Regions from separate parts of the Streptococcus sp. 27098_8_69 genome, predicted to be linked through region 2. Evidence: predicted binding sites of a transcription regulator. Region 2 holds the regulator's gene; each other region holds the start of a gene.

Region 1 (4,458 bases), on a different contig from region 2:
CGCCTGATAAGCGTGAGGTCGGTGGTTCGAGTCCACTCGTGCCCATTGAAATATGGTCCGTTGGTCAAGGGGTTAAGACACCGCCTTTTCACGGCGGTAACACGGGTTCGAATCCCGTACGGACTATTTATTGGAGGATTACCCAAGTCCGGCTGAAGGGAACGGTCTTGAAAACCGTCAGGCGTGTAAAAGCGTGCGTGGGTTCGAATCCCACATCCTCCTTTATTATTAACGCGGGATGGAGCAGCTCGGTAGCTCGTCGGGCTCATAACCCGAAGGTCGTAGGTTCAAATCCTGCTCCCGCAATAAGGCTCGGTAGCTCAGTTGGTAGAGCAATGGATTGAAGCTCCATGTGTCGGCGGTTCGATTCCGTCTCGCGCCATTTAAATATTTTGGAAGGGTAGCGAAGAGGCTAAACGCGGCGGACTGTAAATCCGCTCCTTCGGGTTCGGGGGTTCGAATCCCTCCCCTTCCATAACCTTAACTACGGGCATAGTTTAAAGGTAGAACTAAGGTCTCCAAAACCTTCAGTGTGGGTTCAATTCCTACTGCCCGTGTTTTAAAATTATGGCGGGTGTGGTGAAGTGGTTAACACACCAGATTGTGGCTCTGGCATGCGTGGGTTCGATCCCCATCACTCGCCTATTTTATATTATTGGGGTATAGCCAAGCGGTAAGGCAAGGGACTTTGACTCCCTCATGCGTTGGTTCGAATCCAGCTACCCCAGTTACTATTTGCCGGCGTGGCGGAATTGGCAGACGCGCTGGACTCAAAATCCAGTGTCCGCAAGGACGTGCCGGTTCGACCCCGGCCGCCGGTATAGTAATAACGACAAGGTTTTCGGACCTTGTCTTTTTTGTTGAATAATTTATTAAAATTTCACTAAAAAAGGTCTATACCATTTACAAATCGTTTTGAAAGGTTTATAATGTAATTGACATAATAAATAGTAGATTATTTCTTAAGGAGGTTATCATTATGCCTAAGTATATTAAAGCTGATCAATTTTTCTATCCACATGGTATTCGTCGTGGAGGTTATTTGGAACTTATTGATGGCAAGTTTGGTAAGCATGTTGAAGAGATTTCTGGGGATGCTGAAATTTTAGATTATTCTGGTTATAGCATCGCACCTGGTCTCGTTGATACACACATTCACGGTTTTGGTGGTGTGGATGTCATGGATAATAATATTGAAGGAACTCTTCATACGATGAGTGAAGGTCTTCTTAGCACAGGTGTTACTAGTTTCCTACCAACTACACTAACTTCATCATACGAACAATTGCTGGCTGTTACTGAAAACATTGGTGCACGCTATCAAGAAGCATCTGGTGCTAAGATTCGTGGTATCTATTTTGAAGGGCCATATTTTACTGAGGAATTTAAAGGAGCTCAAAACCCTGCTTACATGAAAGATCCTCGTATGGATGAGTTTCGTGCATGGCAGAAGGCTGCTAATGGTCTTCTTAATAAAATTGCTCTTGCACCTGAACGTGATGGGGTTGAGGACTTTGTACGTACTATTACTGGTGAAGGTGTAACTGTTGCTCTTGGTCACTCTAATGCTACATTTGATGAAGCTAAAAAAGCTGTTGATGCCGGGGCTAGTGTTTGGGTTCATGCCTATAATGGAATGCGTGGTTTAACACACCGCGAACTTGGTATGGTTGGTGCGATGTATGAGTTACCACACACTTATGCAGAATTGATTTGTGATGGTCATCACGTGGATCCTAAGGCTTGCGAAATTCTTCTTAAACAAAAAGGAACTGAAAATATTGCCCTTATCACTGACTGTATGACAGCAGGTGGTTTGCAAGATGGCGATTATATGTTAGGTGAATTTCCAGTTGTAGTTGCAAATGGGACTGCTCGTCTTAAATCTACAGGTAACTTGGCAGGTTCCATTCTCAAACTTAAAGATGGTTTGAAAAATGTTGTTGAGTGGGGAATTGCAAATCCTCATGAAGCAGTCATGATGGCTAGTCTGAACCCAGCTAAATCAGTTCATATCGATGACGTCTGTGGACAAATTCGTGAAGGCTACGATGCAGACTTTATCGTGTTAGATAAAGATTTGGAATTAGTAGCAACTTATCTAGATGGTGAAAAACGTTATCAAGCATAATCTAAAAAGTAGAAACGATTTTCGTTTCTTCTTTTTTAAAATAAATTTGTTATTTCTTTCACAAATTACTTGATTTTTGTATTGGAAAGGCTTACAATTATGATATAAATAACACAAATAAAAAAGCGGAGGATTGCTTATGAAAGCTTATACTTACGTTAAACCAGGCCTTGCGTCATTTGTTGATGTAGACAAACCAGTTATTCGCAAGCCAACAGATGCTATTGTGCGTATCGTTAAGACTACTATTTGTGGTACTGACCTTCATATTATTAAAGGGGATGTTCCCGCTTGTAAGAGTGGAACAATCCTAGGACATGAAGGAATTGGTATTGTAGAGGAAGTTGGAGCAGGAGTTTCAAACTTCAAAAAAGGTGATAAGGTTTTGATTTCTTGCGTTTGTGCATGTGGCAAGTGTTACTATTGTAAAAAAGGAATCTATGCCCACTGTGAAGACGAAGGTGGATGGATTTTTGGACATTTGATTGACGGTATGCAAGCAGAATATCTTCGTGTGCCTCATGCTGATAATACTCTTTATCATACTCCAGCTGATTTGTCTGATGAAGCTTTGGTTATGTTATCTGATATCTTGCCAACTGGCTATGAAATTGGTGTCTTAAAAGGGAAAGTTGAGCCTGGTTGTAGTGTAGCTATCGTTGGTTCAGGGCCAGTTGGATTGGCAGCTCTCTTGACGGCACAATTCTATTCTCCAGCTAAATTGATTATGGTGGACCTAGACGATAATCGCTTGGATACTGCAGTTTCTTTCGGTGCTACTCATAAGATTAATTCTTCAGACCCTGAAAAAGCAATTCAAGAAATTTATGATTTGACAGATGGTCGAGGTGTAGATGTCGCTATTGAGGCGGTAGGAATTCCTGCAACGTTTGATCTCTGTCAAAAGATTATCGGTGTAGACGGAACAGTAGCCAACTGTGGTGTGCATGGTAAACCAGTTCAGTTTGATTTGGACACTCTTTGGATTCGTAACATTAATGTTACTACTGGATTGGTTTCTACCAATACAACTCCTCAGCTTTTGAAAGCCTTAGAAAGTCATAAAATTGAACCTGAAAAATTGGTAACTCATTATTTCAAACTTAGTGAAATAGAAAAGGCCTATGAAGTATTTAGTAAGGCCGCCGATCATCATGCGATTAAAGTGATTATTGAAAACGATATTTCAGAAGGTTAATCTTGTTTTTAAATCTAGTTATTCGTTTTTAAATAGCTGGATTTTTGAAAATGTTATATAATTCGTGAAAATGAGCAAAATTCTTTCATTGTTCTCAAAATTTCGCTATAATATACGGTACAAAGGAAGTTAAACTATGTATCGAGTTATAAAAATGTACGGAGATTTTGAACCGTGGTGGTTTATAGAAGGCTGGGAAGACGACGTCATTGCGAGCAAAAAATTTGATAACTATTATGACGCCTTGAAATATTATAAGTCTTGTTGGTTTGAGTTAGAAAAGGAAATTCCCCTTTACAAAAGTAGAGGAGATTTGATGACTATTTTTTGGGATCCTGAAGATAAACGCTGGTGTGAAGAATGCGATGAATTTCTTCAGCAATATCATTCCTTGGCTTTGTTGGAAGATGGTCAAGTCATTCCTGATGAAAAATTTAGACCTGGTTACGAAAAGCAGACTGGTTTAGAAATCCACCGTACTTGTCGCATAAAAAAAGAAGAAACAACTTTTTAATGAAGTTGTTTCTTCTTTTTTTATATTTTCTTCGAATAATAAGAATGAGGAGGAAGATATGGTACAAACACTTGCACAAGAATTGATTACACTGGCCAAAAAACAGGGAGCTCAGGACATCTATTTTGTTCCTAAAGAAAAGATTTATGAGCTACATATGCGAGTTGGAGATGAGAGACATTTGATTAACACCTATGACTTTGAAAAGTTGGGGGCTGTCATTAGTCATTTTAAGTTTATTGCGGGGATGAACGTTGGAGAAAAACGCCGTAGTCAGCTTGGTTCCTGTGATTATCAGCATGGAGACAAGGTTTCTTCATTACGTTTATCGACGGTGGGAGATTATCGTGGCCATGAGAGTCTAGTTATTCGCCTTTTGCATGATCAAGAACAAGAGTTGCGCTTCTGGTTTCAGGACCTTATAGAACTGGAAAAGGGCTTTAGGCAACGCGGGCTTTATCTTTTTGCAGGCCCCGTAGGAAGTGGCAAAACTACTTTGATGCATGAATTAGCCAAGTCATTGTTTAAGGGACAACAGGTCATGTCCATTGAAGATCCGGTCGAGATTAAGCAAGAAGAAATGCTACAATTACAGCTCAATGAAGCTATCGGACT
Region 2 (4,458 bases):
TATGTTTGCCAACAATGAAACCGGTACACTATTACCTATTGCTGAAATTGGTGAAGTTCTAAAAAATCATCCAGCCGTCTATCATGTCGATGCAGTTCAGGCAGTCGGTAAATTAGAGATACTTCCCGAAGAATTGGGAATTGATTTTCTCAGTGCTTCTGCACACAAATTTTATGGTCCAAAAGGAGTTGGTTTTCTCTATGCTGCCTCTACAGATTTTGATTCCTATCTTCATGGTGGTGATCAAGAGCAGAAAAAAAGAGCAGGAACAGAAAATCTTCCTGCCATTGTAGGAATGGTAGCAGCCCTAAAGGATGATCTTGAAAACCAAGCACAAAACTTTGAAAAGGTTCAATGTTTAAAAGACATCTTCTTAAATGAAATGGCTGAGACAGACTATTACCTCAATCAAGGAAAAGACCAGCTACCATATGTCCTTAATATTGGATTTCCAGGCCAACGTAATGATCTACTACTTCTTCGTCTAGATCTTGAAGGGATTTCTATTTCAACTGGTTCTGCTTGTACTGCAGGTGTCGTACAGGTTAGTCATGTTCTTCAGGCTTTCTACGGAGAAGACTCTCCTCGCTTACACGAATCCGTTCGCGTCAGCATTTCACCTCAAAATACAGAGCAAGAAATGATCACCCTCGCACAAACTCTAAAAGAAATCATTGGAGGATAACTCAATGGCATTCGAAAAAACTATTAGTCTCAAAAATTGCCGTTACGATTACACACTTAGCCCAACTGTCAAAAAGTTTACTCTAAAAGATAACACTTTTTTTGAAACAAAGGTTGGTAACTATGAACTAACACGTCTTCTTGAAAAAGTTCCTAATAGTGGGGAAGGTTTCCAACTTAAGATTATCATCAACAAAGACTTAACTGGTGCAAAAATCAACATCACTGATAAATTTGGTTTACGTTTGGTTGATATCTTTAAGTCAGAAGAAACTCATATCCACCAAGAGAAATTCTACTTCTTGATGGACAGTCTTGTTGAACGTGGTGTTTTCACTAAAAGTGAAAGATAGAGGGTCACTATGTTTCGATTAACCTATAAGGATGCCTATCAAGTCGATCGCCTTTTAGAATACGAAGATTACGAAGCACTCATGCTGTCACTTTCAGGATGTGTGACTCTTCCAGATACGACCGTCATTACTTCTCTTACCTATAAGGGAGAAGAAATCTATCAAGGTCTTCTGGGAGATCTCTATCGTTTTCTATCTCACTATGATTTTACAAAGATAAACTAAGATTTTCTTAGTTTTTTCTTGTTTTTGTTGATTTTTTCACAATCTTTCTATAAAATAGTATTTAGAAAGGTTGTGATTTTGTGAAAGAAAAACAGTCTGCTATTCCAAAAGCAACAGCAAAGAGACTTTCTCTTTATTATCGTATCTTTAAAAGATTTCATGCAGAAAAGATTGAAAGAGCCAACTCAAAACAAATTGCCGAGGCCATTGGTATTGATTCTGCTACGGTTAGACGAGATTTTTCCTACTTTGGTGAACTCGGTCGCCGTGGATTTGGCTACGATGTCAAAAAACTAATGACGTTTTTTGCTGATCTTCTAAATGATAATTCTATTACAAATGTTATGTTGGTGGGTATTGGTAATATGGGGCACGCTCTCCTTCACTACCGTTTCCACGAACGAAACAAAATGAAAATTATTATGGCTTTTGATTTGGATGATCATCCTGAAGTTGGGACGAAAACTCCCGATGGAATTCCAATTTATGGAATCTCCCAAATCAAGGATAAAATAAAAAATGCAGATGTAAAAACTGCAATCTTAACTGTTCCGAGTGTCAAATCACAAGAAGTAGCTAATCTCCTTGTCGAAGCAGGTATTAAAGGAATTTTAAGCTTTTCACCCGTTCATCTCCAACTACCAAAAGATGTGGTGGCTCAATATGTGGATTTAACTAGTGAATTGCAAACTCTCCTCTATTTCATGAGAAAAGAGGATTAGAAAGCGTAAGCATTTATGAAAAAACCAGTTATTGGGATTACAGGAAACGAAAAAGCTCATCCTGATGATGAGCTAATGATGAGCTATGCTGCAAAGGGCTTTGTTGAAGGAGTCAAGGAAGCTGGGGGAATTCCCATTATCCTACCAATTGGTGATCAAGAAATGGCCAGTTACTACATTGGCTTGATTGATAAACTTATTCTAACTGGTGGACAAAATGTCGATCCAAAGTTCTACGGTGAACCTAAAATGATCGATAGCGATGACTACCACCTTCAGAGAGATATTTTTGAGCTAGCTCTTATAAAAGAAGCTATCAAACTGAATAAACCCATTTTTTCTGTTTGTCGAGGCACCCAGCTCTTTAATGTGGCTATGGGAGGAACTCTTTATCAAGATATTGAAGATCATTGGCAGGATACTTCAGCTGAGTATACAACTCAACGTTTAGTAACTGAGCCTGATACTATTCTTCGAGAAATCTATGGAGAAATCTCTCATATCAACTCTTTCCATCATCAGAGTATTAAAGACCTTGCTCCAAATCTAAAAGTTGTAGCACACGATCCTAAAGATGGTATTATCGAGGCTGTAACAACAACTGATGGTTTCCCTTACCTCGGTGTTCAATGGCATCCGGAATTTCTTTTTGAAAATCGCCCCAAAGATAAAACACTTTTCGACTATGTCGTCAATGAATTGTAAAACCTGTATCATATACAGGTTTTTTAAATCAGATCCGTCTTCTCACGGTAACTAAAATAATCGGAATGTGAGACGATAAGATGGTCCAATAAGACCAAACCCATTAATTCGCAGGCTTCTTTAACAAGTTTCGTAACATGATCATCATTTCTACTCGGCATGACAGCACCAGATGGATGATTATGAACCAGAATCACAGATGTTGCCATATGCTTCAAAGCATAGTGGAGAATTTCCCGTGGTTCCGCAATACTTCTAGTAGCAGAACCGATAAAAATGGTTTGCTGATGAATGATTTGATTTTGAGTATTAAGATAGAGCGCCACCAGGTGCTCTTGTTTTTTATCTCCCAGTTCAGCTTGCATCTTTTTAGCCAGTCTTTGACTACTAAGAATGCTCTCTGCCTCAATGGTTTCTTGTTTATGAATACGACTTCCTAGCTCTATCATAGCTTGCAATTCAATAGCTTTTACTCTACCGATACCTGATAAAGTCTGTAGTTCTTGCAGGGTCATTTTTTTCAAATCAGTTAAGCAACTTAATTGATTCAATACTTTTTGTGCAATTTCAAAAACAGTAGATTGACGAGTTCCTGTTCTGAGTAAAATAGCTAGTAATTCCTGATTACTCAAACTCTCTACTCCTTCAGTCACCAGCCGTTCTCTTGGCAAGAGTGAATCTTCTTGAAATGAAATACTATACATAAAAATCCTCCTCACTTAATTATTCGTGAGAAGGATTTATAATTCGATAAAAACTAGTTATTTTTAGATTTTTTCAAGAGCTAGTCGCAAATCTTCAATCAAATCATCGACATTTTCAAGACCGATTGAAAGACGAATTTGATTTTTAGTTACTCCTGCTCCTTCTAGGTCTGAGTCAGACAACTGAGCATGTGTTGTAGTTGCGGGATGAACTACTAATGATTTAGCATCTGCTACATTGGCTAAGTTTGAAAAGATTTCCAAGTTGTCAATCACCTTACGTGCTTCTGCTTCTCCACCTTTAACATGGAAGGTAAAGATTGAACCAACACCTTTTGGTAAATATTTCTCCGCCAAGGCATGGTAAGGGCTATCAGCTAATTTTGGATAGTTAACTTTTTCAACCTTTGGATGGTTCACAAGGAAATCAACGATTTTTTCAGCATTTTGAACGTGGCGTTCAACACGTAGAGAAAGTGTTTCAAGACCTTGCAAGAGCAAAAATGAGTTAAATGGTGAAAGGGTAGCTCCCATATCGCGAAGCAATTGCACGCGAGCAGCAACGATGAAGGCTGCAGCACCTACATCTCGAGTATAGCTTAAATTATGGTAGCTTGGGTCTTCATTGACAAATTGTGGGAATTTCCCTGAAGCTACCCAGTCAAACTTCCCACTATCAACGATAACACCACCAATAGTTGTACCGTGTCCACCGATAAACTTAGTTGCTGAGTGAACCGCAATGTCAACACCATGAGAAAAGACATTGATAAGATAAGGTGTTGCAAAGGTATTGTCTGCAACCAAAGGAATCTGATGTTTATGAGCAATTTCAGCTATTTTTTCAATATCAGGAATGTTGATGACTGGATTTCCCAAGGTTTCAATCAAGACAAGTTTGGTATTGTCTTTAATCGCTGCTTCTACCTCTTCTAGATTATCGATATCAACAAAAGTTGTGGTGATTCCATAGCGAGGAAGGGTTTCTTTCAAGAGGTTAAAAGTACCACCGTAGATAGTTGAAGCTGCAACAACATGATCACCTGCATGAGCAAGTCCAAGAAT
Region 3 (4,458 bases), on a different contig from region 2:
TCCGTTAGGAGCCGCTTGTTTGATCAATTCTTTACGAAGGTCGTCGTTAGCTACGTTATCTGAAGCAACGATGATACGGTTAGCTTTTGAATCTGGTGTCCAAGCAGTTGCGACTTGCCCGTGAAGAAGACGTGTGTCAAGACGAGCAAGATTGATTTTCAATTTACCGTCTCCGATAACTGTTCCTTCTGGGATAGCAGCTTGGGCTACAGGAGCAGCTGCAGCAGTTGCAACTTCCTCAGCTGGATTTAGCTCTTCTGGAAGAGCCTTGATGCCATCTTTGGCTTCTTTAATGATGTTCGCAGCGACTTTATCCACTCCAGCATTCGCGTCCATAAGACGCTCTGTGTAGGCTTGGATCAACATCGGCAAGTTAAGTCCTGTGATGATGGCAAATTTACGCTCAGGATTTTCTCCCATTACGCGACTAGCTTGGTTAAATGGAGATCCACTCCAAAGGTCAGCCAAGACTAGAACCTCATCTTCTGCGTCAAATGCAGCCACAGCATTGTTGAACTTGGCGTATAAATCATCTGGACCTTCGTTTGGCATAAAGGTTACAACTTGAACCTTTTCTTGTTCACCAAAGATCATAGATCCTGACTGATGAATACCCGCAGCAAATTCACCGTGGCTCGCAATAATGATTCCGATACTCATTATTGTCATTCCTCCTTATAAAATGTTTGACTTGTAGTTTAAGAAAACTTTAAGACTCCTTAAGTATAAATCGATTTCAGAAAAAAATCAACTAATTATAATAAAGAGTGAAAAAAATCTCAAATTTCAATTTTTACAAATATTGATATATCAACTTTTTATAAAATCGTCTATAAAATGGTAAAAAAATTTAATATAAAAAGTGGTAGTGCAGAAGTGGACCAACCAAATCTCGGTAACTTAGTTCCAGCCTCTTTTACTTCACTCAACCATTGGATGCTGAAAGAATGTGGATAGAAAAATGACGTTTTCTTTAATGGTGTTATTGAGCATTTAAAAAAGAACTTTAAGTTCGATTAGTTGCTATGCCAAAATTTTATTGCTAAAAAACGAGGTGGGGTCTACTGTCCCTACCTCGTTTTATTATTTATTATTTATCTTAATGAGTAAAGTCTAGAACCATGCGACCTTGGATGGTACCAGCAGCCATTTCATCAAAGACAGCAATGGCATCTTCGACAGGCCGTTTTTGAACAACTGGAACAACGAGACCTTCAGCACCAAATTGGAAAGCTTCTTCCAAATCTTTACGTGTACCAACAAGGGAACCGATGACCTGAATACCGTCAAGAACTGTTTTGACGATGCTAAGGTCCATCATTTCAGATGGGAGACCGACAGCTACTACACGACCGCCTGCACGAACAGAGTCCACTGCTTGGTTGAAGGCAACTTTTGATACAGCTGTTACGACAGCTGAGTGAGCGCCACCGTTTGTTTTTTCCTTGATAAGGCCTGGAACATCTTCGACTTCAAGACCATTAATCACGATATCAGCACCAACTTCTTTAGCTAGAGCAAGTTTATCGTTGTTAATATCTACTGCGATAACGTGAGCGTTGAATACTTTTTTAGCGTATTGGACGGCCAAGTTACCAAGGCCTCCAGCACCATAGAGGACAACCCATTGGCCTGGTTCAACTTTTGCTTCTTTTATAGCCTTGTAGGTAGTAACACCGGCACAAGTGATAGAAGAAGCTTGGGCTGGATCGAGCCCTTCTGGAACCTTAACAGCATAATCTGCAGTTACGATACATTGTTCAGCCATACCGCCGTCAACTGAGTAGCCAGCATTTTTCACTGTGCGGCAAAGAGTTTCGCGCCCAGTTGTACAGTATTCACACATACCACAGCCTTCAAAGAACCAAGCAACGCTGACACGGTCGCCAACTTTTAGGCTCTTAACATCAGGGGCGATTTCTTTTACGATACCGATCCCTTCGTGACCGAGAACACGTCCTGGAACTTTTCCAAAGTCACCATGGGCAACGTGGAGGTCTGTGTGGCAAACACCACAGTACTCAACTTCTACAAGAGCTTCCCCAGTTTCGAGCGGACGGAGTACTTTTTCTTCAATAGCAACACCAGTGCTTTCTGGATTTACAACAACAGCTTTCATAGCTATCCTCCTTGATTAGTCGTTGAGGTGCAGAGGAAAAGGGGCTTGGCTTGAGAGGTTTTCAAGTGAAGTCGAATTTGAACCGCCTTCTTATTTACTTATATGTGAAGTATATCACGATATTTACTATAGTACAATAGTTTTGAGGTGAAAAACTATGTAATCGCTTAACCGGTTGATAAGACTGTGAAAATTGAACAAATAAGATTGATGCATTGGCGAGTAAATACCTATAAACGCTAGAAAAGTTGACTTTATATCGCCTCTTTAAGGTTTTCAGCAAATTTTCTGAGTTTCTTCTCGAGGGGATTTTGGTATAATATAGAAAGCAATTGATCTTTCTAGTAAGAGAATTTAGAGTGAGAGGTATCTATGTCCCCTTCTATTCAGTTATTGAAAAACCGTTATTTAAAAAATATAAAAGAAAATCCAAATCTCTATATTGGGATTGAGTTGGAGTTTCCTATCGTACATGTAGATGGACAAGCTACCGATATTGAAGTCAGTAAGGATTTGATGTGCTTTTTGGTGGATGCTCTCGGTCTGGAAGTTGAAAAGGAAGACCAGGATGGCAATCCAATTCAACTTGTAGAACCGATCAGTCAAGACCGGATTTTGTTTGAGGTTTCCTACACGACCTTGGAGTTTGCCTTTGGCAGAGCCCAGAAAATCCAAGAGGTCCAAGGACGATTTCAAGCTTATATGAAGGTTATTCAGGAAAAGCTTGGGGAAAAGGATCATGCGATTCAGGGTTGGGGGATTCATCCTAACTGGAATATCAATGATAATCTGCCTGTCGCTTATCCGCGTTACCAGATGCTGATGGCTTATCTGCAGATGGGAAGTCGCCAAGAGAGTGCTGATTTGCATGACTTTCCACAATACGGTGCTTTTATCTGTGGGAGTCAAGTTCAGTTGGACGTATCGACTGCTAACTACCTACATGTCATCAATGCTTTCACCCAGATTGAAGCAGCCAAAGCTTACCTGTTTGCCAATTCTGAGTTTTCGGGAGCAGATTGGGATACTTTGATTTCACGAGATATCTTTTGGGAAGACTCCATGCATGGGATTTATCCAGAGAATGTTGGTGTCAATGCAAAACTCTTCAAAGATGAGGATGATTTCTTTGATTATCTAGACCGCTCTGCGATTTTTACAGCAGAACGAGATGGGGAAACCTACTATTTTTCTCCGATTCGGGCTAGAGATTACCTAGCTACTGATGAAATTTTTGCCTATACTCTAAATGGAAAAGAAACTCTGCTTGTCCCTCAAGAGAAGGATTTTCAAACGCACCGTAGTTACCAATATCAAGACTTGACGACTAGAGGAACGGTCGAATTTCGTAGTGTTTGTACGCAACCCCTAGACCGAACCTTTGCTTCAGCAGCCTTTCATCTAGGTTTGCTAGTTAATTTAGATAAGCTTGAAACTTATCTAGAAACAGCACCTTTCTTTGAGAGATTTGGTCGTGACTACAAATCTTTGAGACGCGAGTTTTCTAAGAAACAGCTTTCAGACGAGGAGACAGCTGGAATTGTTCAATTCTCAAAAGACTTGCTAGCTATAGCAGAGCAAGGTCTTGAAATGAGAGGTCAGCAAGAAATGACCTATTTAGAGCCTTTGAAAGAAAAAATGACTCTATAATTTTCTTATAAAGGAAGAATTTTCTGAAAAATCATGTTATAATGGATGAGACTATAGATAAAGGATAGAGATTTATGACATTAGTTTATCAATCAACGCGAGACGCAAAAAATACCGTAACAGCCAGCCAAGCGATTTTGCAAGGTTTGGCAACAGATGGAGGTTTGTTTACTCCGGTTAGTTATCCAAAGGTAGATTTGGATTTTGACACATTAAAAGATGCTTCTTACCAAGAAGTGGCTAAGTTGGTCTTGTCTGCCTTCTTGGATGACTTTACAGCAGAAGAGTTGGATTACTGTATCACCAATGCCTATGACAGCAAGTTTGATACACCAGCCATTGCCCCTCTTGTCAAACTTGATGGTCAATACAACTTGGAACTCTTCCATGGTTCAACCATTGCTTTTAAAGACATGGCCTTGTCTATCTTGCCATACTTTATGACAACAGCTGCCAAGAAACACGGACTGGAAAACAAGATTGTCATTTTGACAGCGACATCTGGGGACACTGGGAAAGCTGCCATGGCAGGATTTGCGGATGTTCCTGGAACTGAAATTATCGTCTTTTATCCAAAGGACGGTGTCAGCAAGGTGCAAGAGTTGCAAATGACCACTCAAACTGGTGACAACACTCATGTCATCGCCATTGATGGGAACTTTGACGATGCTCAAACCAACGTCAAGCAT
Region 4 (4,458 bases), on a different contig from region 2:
TTCTGCATAACCATAATAAGCATCTGCCATGATTTCTTCCATGTCAGCTACCATCGGCAAGCGTGGGTTAGCAGGTGAACATTGATCCTCATAAGCAAGCAAGGCAATTTCATGCAAGCTGTCTTTCCAAGCTTTTTCATCAATTCCTTGATCCTTGAAGTTCATCTTGATACCTACTGCAACACCAAGTTCGTAAACCGCTTTAGCGTATGCTTCAACTGCTTCATCTGGAGTTGAGTGAGGCAAGCCAAGCATTTTCGCGATGTCTTGGAATTTCTCATCAGCTTTCCAGTAGTTATATTTAGGCCATGTAGTAGTCTTAGATGGACGAGTTCCGTTGTAACGGATAACGTATGGAAGCAAGATTGCATTTGTACGTCCGTGAACAGTGTGGTGAACCGCACCAATCTTATGGGCCATTGAGTGACTCATACCAAGGAAGGCATTGGCGAAGGCCATACCAGCCATTGTAGAAGCATTATGCATTTTTTCGCGAGCTTCTGGATCAGCTGTCTTAACTGATTTTTCTAACCATTCGAAGACAAGCTTGATTGTTTGAAGAGCGATACCATCTGTATAATCATTAGCGAAGTTTGAAGTGTAAGCTTCGGTAGCGTGAGTCAACACGTCCATACCTGTATCGGCAGCGATGAAGTCAGGAACTGACTCAACCAAAGCAGGGTCAACAATGGCAATAGTCGGTGTCAATGAGTAGTCAGCCAATGGGTATTTGCGGTTGTTTTTCTTATCAGAGATAACGGCAAATGGTGTTACTTCTGAACCTGTACCTGAAGTTGTTGGAATACCAATGTATTTCGCTTTCTTACCAAGTGATGGGAAGCGGAAGGCACGTTTACGGATATCCATGAATTTTTGAACCAAGTCACGGAAGTCGATTTGTGGTTGTTCGTAGAAGAGCCACATTACTTTAGCCGCATCCATTGGAGAACCACCACCAAGTGCGATGATTGTGTCTGGTTCAAATTTTCGCATCACTTCAGTTCCACGTTCTACAGTTGTGATATCTGGATCTGGTTCAACGTCTGAGAAGACTTGGACAGTTACACGGTTGCTACGTTTGTTCAATTGGTCGATAATGCGTTGAACGAAACCGAGTTTTTCGATAGATTTGTCTGTAACAATCATAACGCGTTCAATATCTTCACATGTTTGAAGGTATTGGATAGAATTGCGTTCGAAGTAAATTTTTGAAGGAACTTTAAACCATTGCATATTATTTCTACGTTTCCCTACTTTCTTGATGTTTAGAAGGTTGATCGCGCTCACGTTATCACCAACTGAGTTGCGTCCGTATGAACCACATCCAAGTGTCAATGATGGGATGAAGGCATTGTAAACGTCACCGATACCACCGAAAGTAGATGGAGAGTTCCAGATAATCCGCATAGCTTTGATTTCTGTACCAAAACGTTTAGCAAGCTCTTCGTCTTTTGTATGGATAGCTGCTGAGTGACCAAGTCCATTGAACTCAACCATTTGGCGAGCTTTTTTAAGACCATCTTCTGTATCTTCGGCTTTTAGGACAGCGATAACTGGTGACAATTTTTCACGAGTTAATGGTTCTTTTGGTCCTACTTCTGCACATTCTGCAGCCAAGATGTTTGTTCCTTCTGGAACAGAGAATCCAGCTTGCTCAGCAATCCATGCAGCTGGTTTACCAACGATGTTTGCATTTAGTTTAGCACCAGCACAGTTTTTGCTGTTAGCTTTCACACCGAAGCAGAATTCTTCGAGAAGAGCTTTTTCTTTTTTGTTTACGAAATAAGTGTGATATGACTTGAATTCTTCAACAAATTCATCATAAACTTCTTTATCAATGATAACTGCTTGTTCTGACGCACAGACCATACCATTATCAAATGATTTAGACATAACGATGTCGTGAGCAGCTTGACGGAGGTCGGCAGATTTTTCTACATAAGCAGGAACATTCCCGGCACCTACCCCAAGTGCTGGCTTACCACATGAGTAAGCAGCTTTAACCATGGCATTACCACCAGTTGCGAGGATAGTCGCAACACCTTCGTGGTTCATAAGTGCTCCAGTTGCTTCCATTGATGGTTCTGTAATCCATTGAACACAGTTTTCAGGAGCACCAGCTGCAATCGCTGCGTCACGAACAATTTGTGCTGCGTGTGCTGATGATTCTTGTGCTGATGGGTGGAAAGCGAAAACGATTGGGTTACGTGTTTTCAAAGCAATCAATGATTTGAAGATAGCTGTTGAAGTTGGGTTTGTTGTTGGAGTGACACCGCAGATTACACCTACAGGTTCTGCAATTTTAGTCAAACCTGTAATTGGGTCCTCTTCAATAACTCCAACTGTTTTAACGCCACGCATATTGTTTACTACGTGCTCACAGGCAAAAAGGTTTTTTGTTGCCTTATCTTCGAATACCCCACGTCCAGTTTCTTCAACTGCATGTTGTGCAAGAATTCCGTGTGCATCAAGTGCTGCAACCGAAGCTTTTGCCACGATATAGTCAACTTGCTCTTGGTTCAACTTGCGCATCTCATCAAGCGCAACCAAGGCTTTTTTCACGAGACCATCGACATGCTTTTCAGCAGCAAGTTGTTTTTCCTCAGGTGTTACTGTTTTTTTATCAGCCATATTATCCTCCATAGCCTTTAAGGATTTTATCCTTTGTTAATTTTTTCACAAGTCTATTATAACTCTTTTTTAAACATTTGTAAACAGTTTCATGAGTATTTCACAAACTTTTTTTATTTGTTTGTGAAAACAATTTCAAACATACCCACACATGCACTTTTTCACTTAAAGTTTGTGAATTATTCCATGAAAGTTTTATTTTTCACAAACTTAGTTGTAAAACAGTCTTGTAAGCCGTTTTTATTTCCGTGTAAGCGCTTTCTGTTATTCTGGAAGAATACCTCCTTCTAGGAGGAGGTTATTGTGCTTGTTGAAATAAACCTTGTTTGAAGTCCCCTTCATAGACTACTTCTTGTTCGGTAGTCAGTTTTCCTTTTCCTTCAGCTTGGCCATTTACAAAGTCTCCCTCATATACCCAACCTGCTTTAGCTTGGTAGGTACCTTTACCATTGAAGGCACCATTGCTAAATTCTCCAGTATAGGTATCACCGTTTGAGAAGGTAACAGTGCCCTGACCATTCATCTTACCACGAACTAGGCTCCCGTCATAAATAATAGCATCGTTATCAAGCTTAAGAACGCCCTGTTTTGGAAGATTTGTCAGAAATACGAGACCTGCGCAGACAACAATGACGATTACTGTCGCAATTTCTAGTCGAGGACGTGTCAAATAGACACTGTATTTTTCATAGAGTTTCTTTATATTTTCCATTTTCACTCTCATTTTCTAAGCGACCTAACCAAGCCTGGCAACCAGTTAAAACTCGGTCATAAGTTTCTTCAAAATCACCTGTATACCATGGGTCTGGAACGCTTTCAGATGCAAACGCTTGGATCTTATCTTGTTGATCTTGTGGGCACATCTGATATAAGTCAGCAAGGTTAGACTCATCCATCCCAATGATATAGTCAAAATACTCAAAGTCATTTTTAGAAATTTGTTGGGAAGTTTTCGAAGTATCATAAGGAACGCCATGGCTTCGAAAGATTTCTTGTGTCCCTTTGTGGATCGGATTACCATGTTCCCAGGAAGAAGTCGCTCGGCTTTGAACCTCATACTTATCGGTCAAGGATTTCATCACAAATTCCGCCATAGGACTGCGACAAATATTACCAAGGCAAACAAAAACAACTTTTTTCATCATTGTCCCTCATCTTCATAGAAAAAGGGGTATAAGATTAACCCCGTTTTATTCTTCAATAGCACTGCCTTCTTCGATAACTGCACCTTCAGGTGTGACAGCTTCTTTGACTGGCAAAACTGTTCTAATTGCACCTAATTCGAAAGTCAAGTATACTCCGTCTACATCAAGTACAATCGTTTTGTTTTCAGTATCAACTTCGTCAACTGTACCGTAGAGACCACCGATAGTGATGACTTCGTAGCCTTTTTGAAGTTTGTTGAGGCTCTCCATACGTTTTTCAGCTTGTTTTTTTTGAGAACGTTGCATGAAAAACATCAAGCCAAACATCAAAACAAGCATAATCAAGAATGTTAAATTCCCACCCATTATTTTTTCTCCTTTGTAATTCAGATAAAACTACTATATCAAATTTCACTTGTTTTTACAAGATTGCACCTTGATTTTAGGTCAATAAAAAACCAGAGCAAATGCCCTGATTTTTCTTATTTCAAGTTGTTTACAAGTTCTACTAAGTTTTCAACTGTAAATCCATATTCTGCTAAAACTTTTGGTGCTGGGGCAGATGCTCCAAAGGTATCAATACCAAGAACTGCTCCATCAAGACCAACGTATTTATACCAGTTTTGAGTTGCTCCCATTTCAACTGCTACACGGCGACGAACTGCATTTGGTAGAATCTCTT

Evidence for each region. Region 2 encodes Rex, which represses fermentation and respiration genes when NADH is low (regulators of the CRP and FNR family bind a similar motif). Its sites were predicted from a motif close to TTGTGAANTANTTCACAA; they were not measured.
Region 1: O3658_RS06680 (zinc-dependent alcohol dehydrogenase family protein) is a predicted target of Rex. The motif match lies at 2,178-2,195, and genes of this name have one in related genera.
Region 3: adhP (alcohol dehydrogenase AdhP) is a predicted target of Rex. The motif match lies at 2,222-2,239, and genes of this name have one in related genera.
Region 4: adhE (bifunctional acetaldehyde-CoA/alcohol dehydrogenase) is a predicted target of Rex. The motif match lies at 2,665-2,682, and genes of this name have one in related genera.

The regions. Positions count from the first base shown of each region.
Region 1 covers NZ_JAPVZO010000016.1:141-4,598, forward strand. The annotation lists tRNA gene O3658_RS06625 (tRNA-Ile) at 1-45, shown strand, start outside; tRNA gene O3658_RS06630 (tRNA-Glu) at 55-126, shown strand; tRNA gene O3658_RS06635 (tRNA-Ser) at 133-222, shown strand; tRNA gene O3658_RS06640 (tRNA-Met) at 233-306, shown strand; tRNA gene O3658_RS06645 (tRNA-Phe) at 310-382, shown strand; tRNA gene O3658_RS06650 (tRNA-Tyr) at 395-475, shown strand; tRNA gene O3658_RS06655 (tRNA-Trp) at 487-557, shown strand; tRNA gene O3658_RS06660 (tRNA-His) at 571-643, shown strand; tRNA gene O3658_RS06665 (tRNA-Gln) at 657-728, shown strand; tRNA gene O3658_RS06670 (tRNA-Leu) at 738-821, shown strand; gene nagA (N-acetylglucosamine-6-phosphate deacetylase) at 980-2,131, shown strand; gene O3658_RS06680 (zinc-dependent alcohol dehydrogenase family protein) at 2,271-3,329, shown strand; gene O3658_RS06685 (DUF1033 family protein) at 3,466-3,843, shown strand; gene comGA (competence type IV pilus ATPase ComGA) at 3,902-4,458, shown strand, end outside.
Region 2 covers NZ_JAPVZO010000001.1:102,985-107,442, forward strand. The annotation lists gene O3658_RS00545 (cysteine desulfurase family protein) at 1-685, shown strand, start outside; gene O3658_RS00550 (DUF1831 domain-containing protein) at 690-1,037, shown strand; gene O3658_RS00555 (DUF4649 family protein) at 1,047-1,262, shown strand; gene O3658_RS00560 (redox-sensing transcriptional repressor Rex) at 1,343-1,984, shown strand; gene O3658_RS00565 (gamma-glutamyl-gamma-aminobutyrate hydrolase family protein) at 2,000-2,689, shown strand; gene radC (DNA repair protein RadC) at 2,713-3,393, opposite strand; gene O3658_RS00575 (O-acetylhomoserine aminocarboxypropyltransferase/cysteine synthase family protein) at 3,457-4,458, opposite strand, start outside.
Region 3 covers NZ_JAPVZO010000006.1:33,486-37,943, forward strand. The annotation lists gene O3658_RS03300 (PTS sugar transporter subunit IIB) at 1-660, opposite strand, end outside; gene adhP (alcohol dehydrogenase AdhP) at 1,100-2,119, opposite strand; gene O3658_RS03310 (gamma-glutamylcysteine synthetase) at 2,492-3,769, shown strand; gene thrC (threonine synthase) at 3,844-4,458, shown strand, end outside.
Region 4 covers NZ_JAPVZO010000012.1:55,881-60,338, reverse strand. The annotation lists gene adhE (bifunctional acetaldehyde-CoA/alcohol dehydrogenase) at 1-2,631, opposite strand, end outside; gene O3658_RS05870 (MORN repeat-containing protein) at 2,930-3,343, opposite strand; gene O3658_RS05865 (low molecular weight protein-tyrosine-phosphatase) at 3,318-3,773, opposite strand; gene yajC (preprotein translocase subunit YajC) at 3,822-4,142, opposite strand; gene tkt (transketolase) at 4,259-4,458, opposite strand, start outside.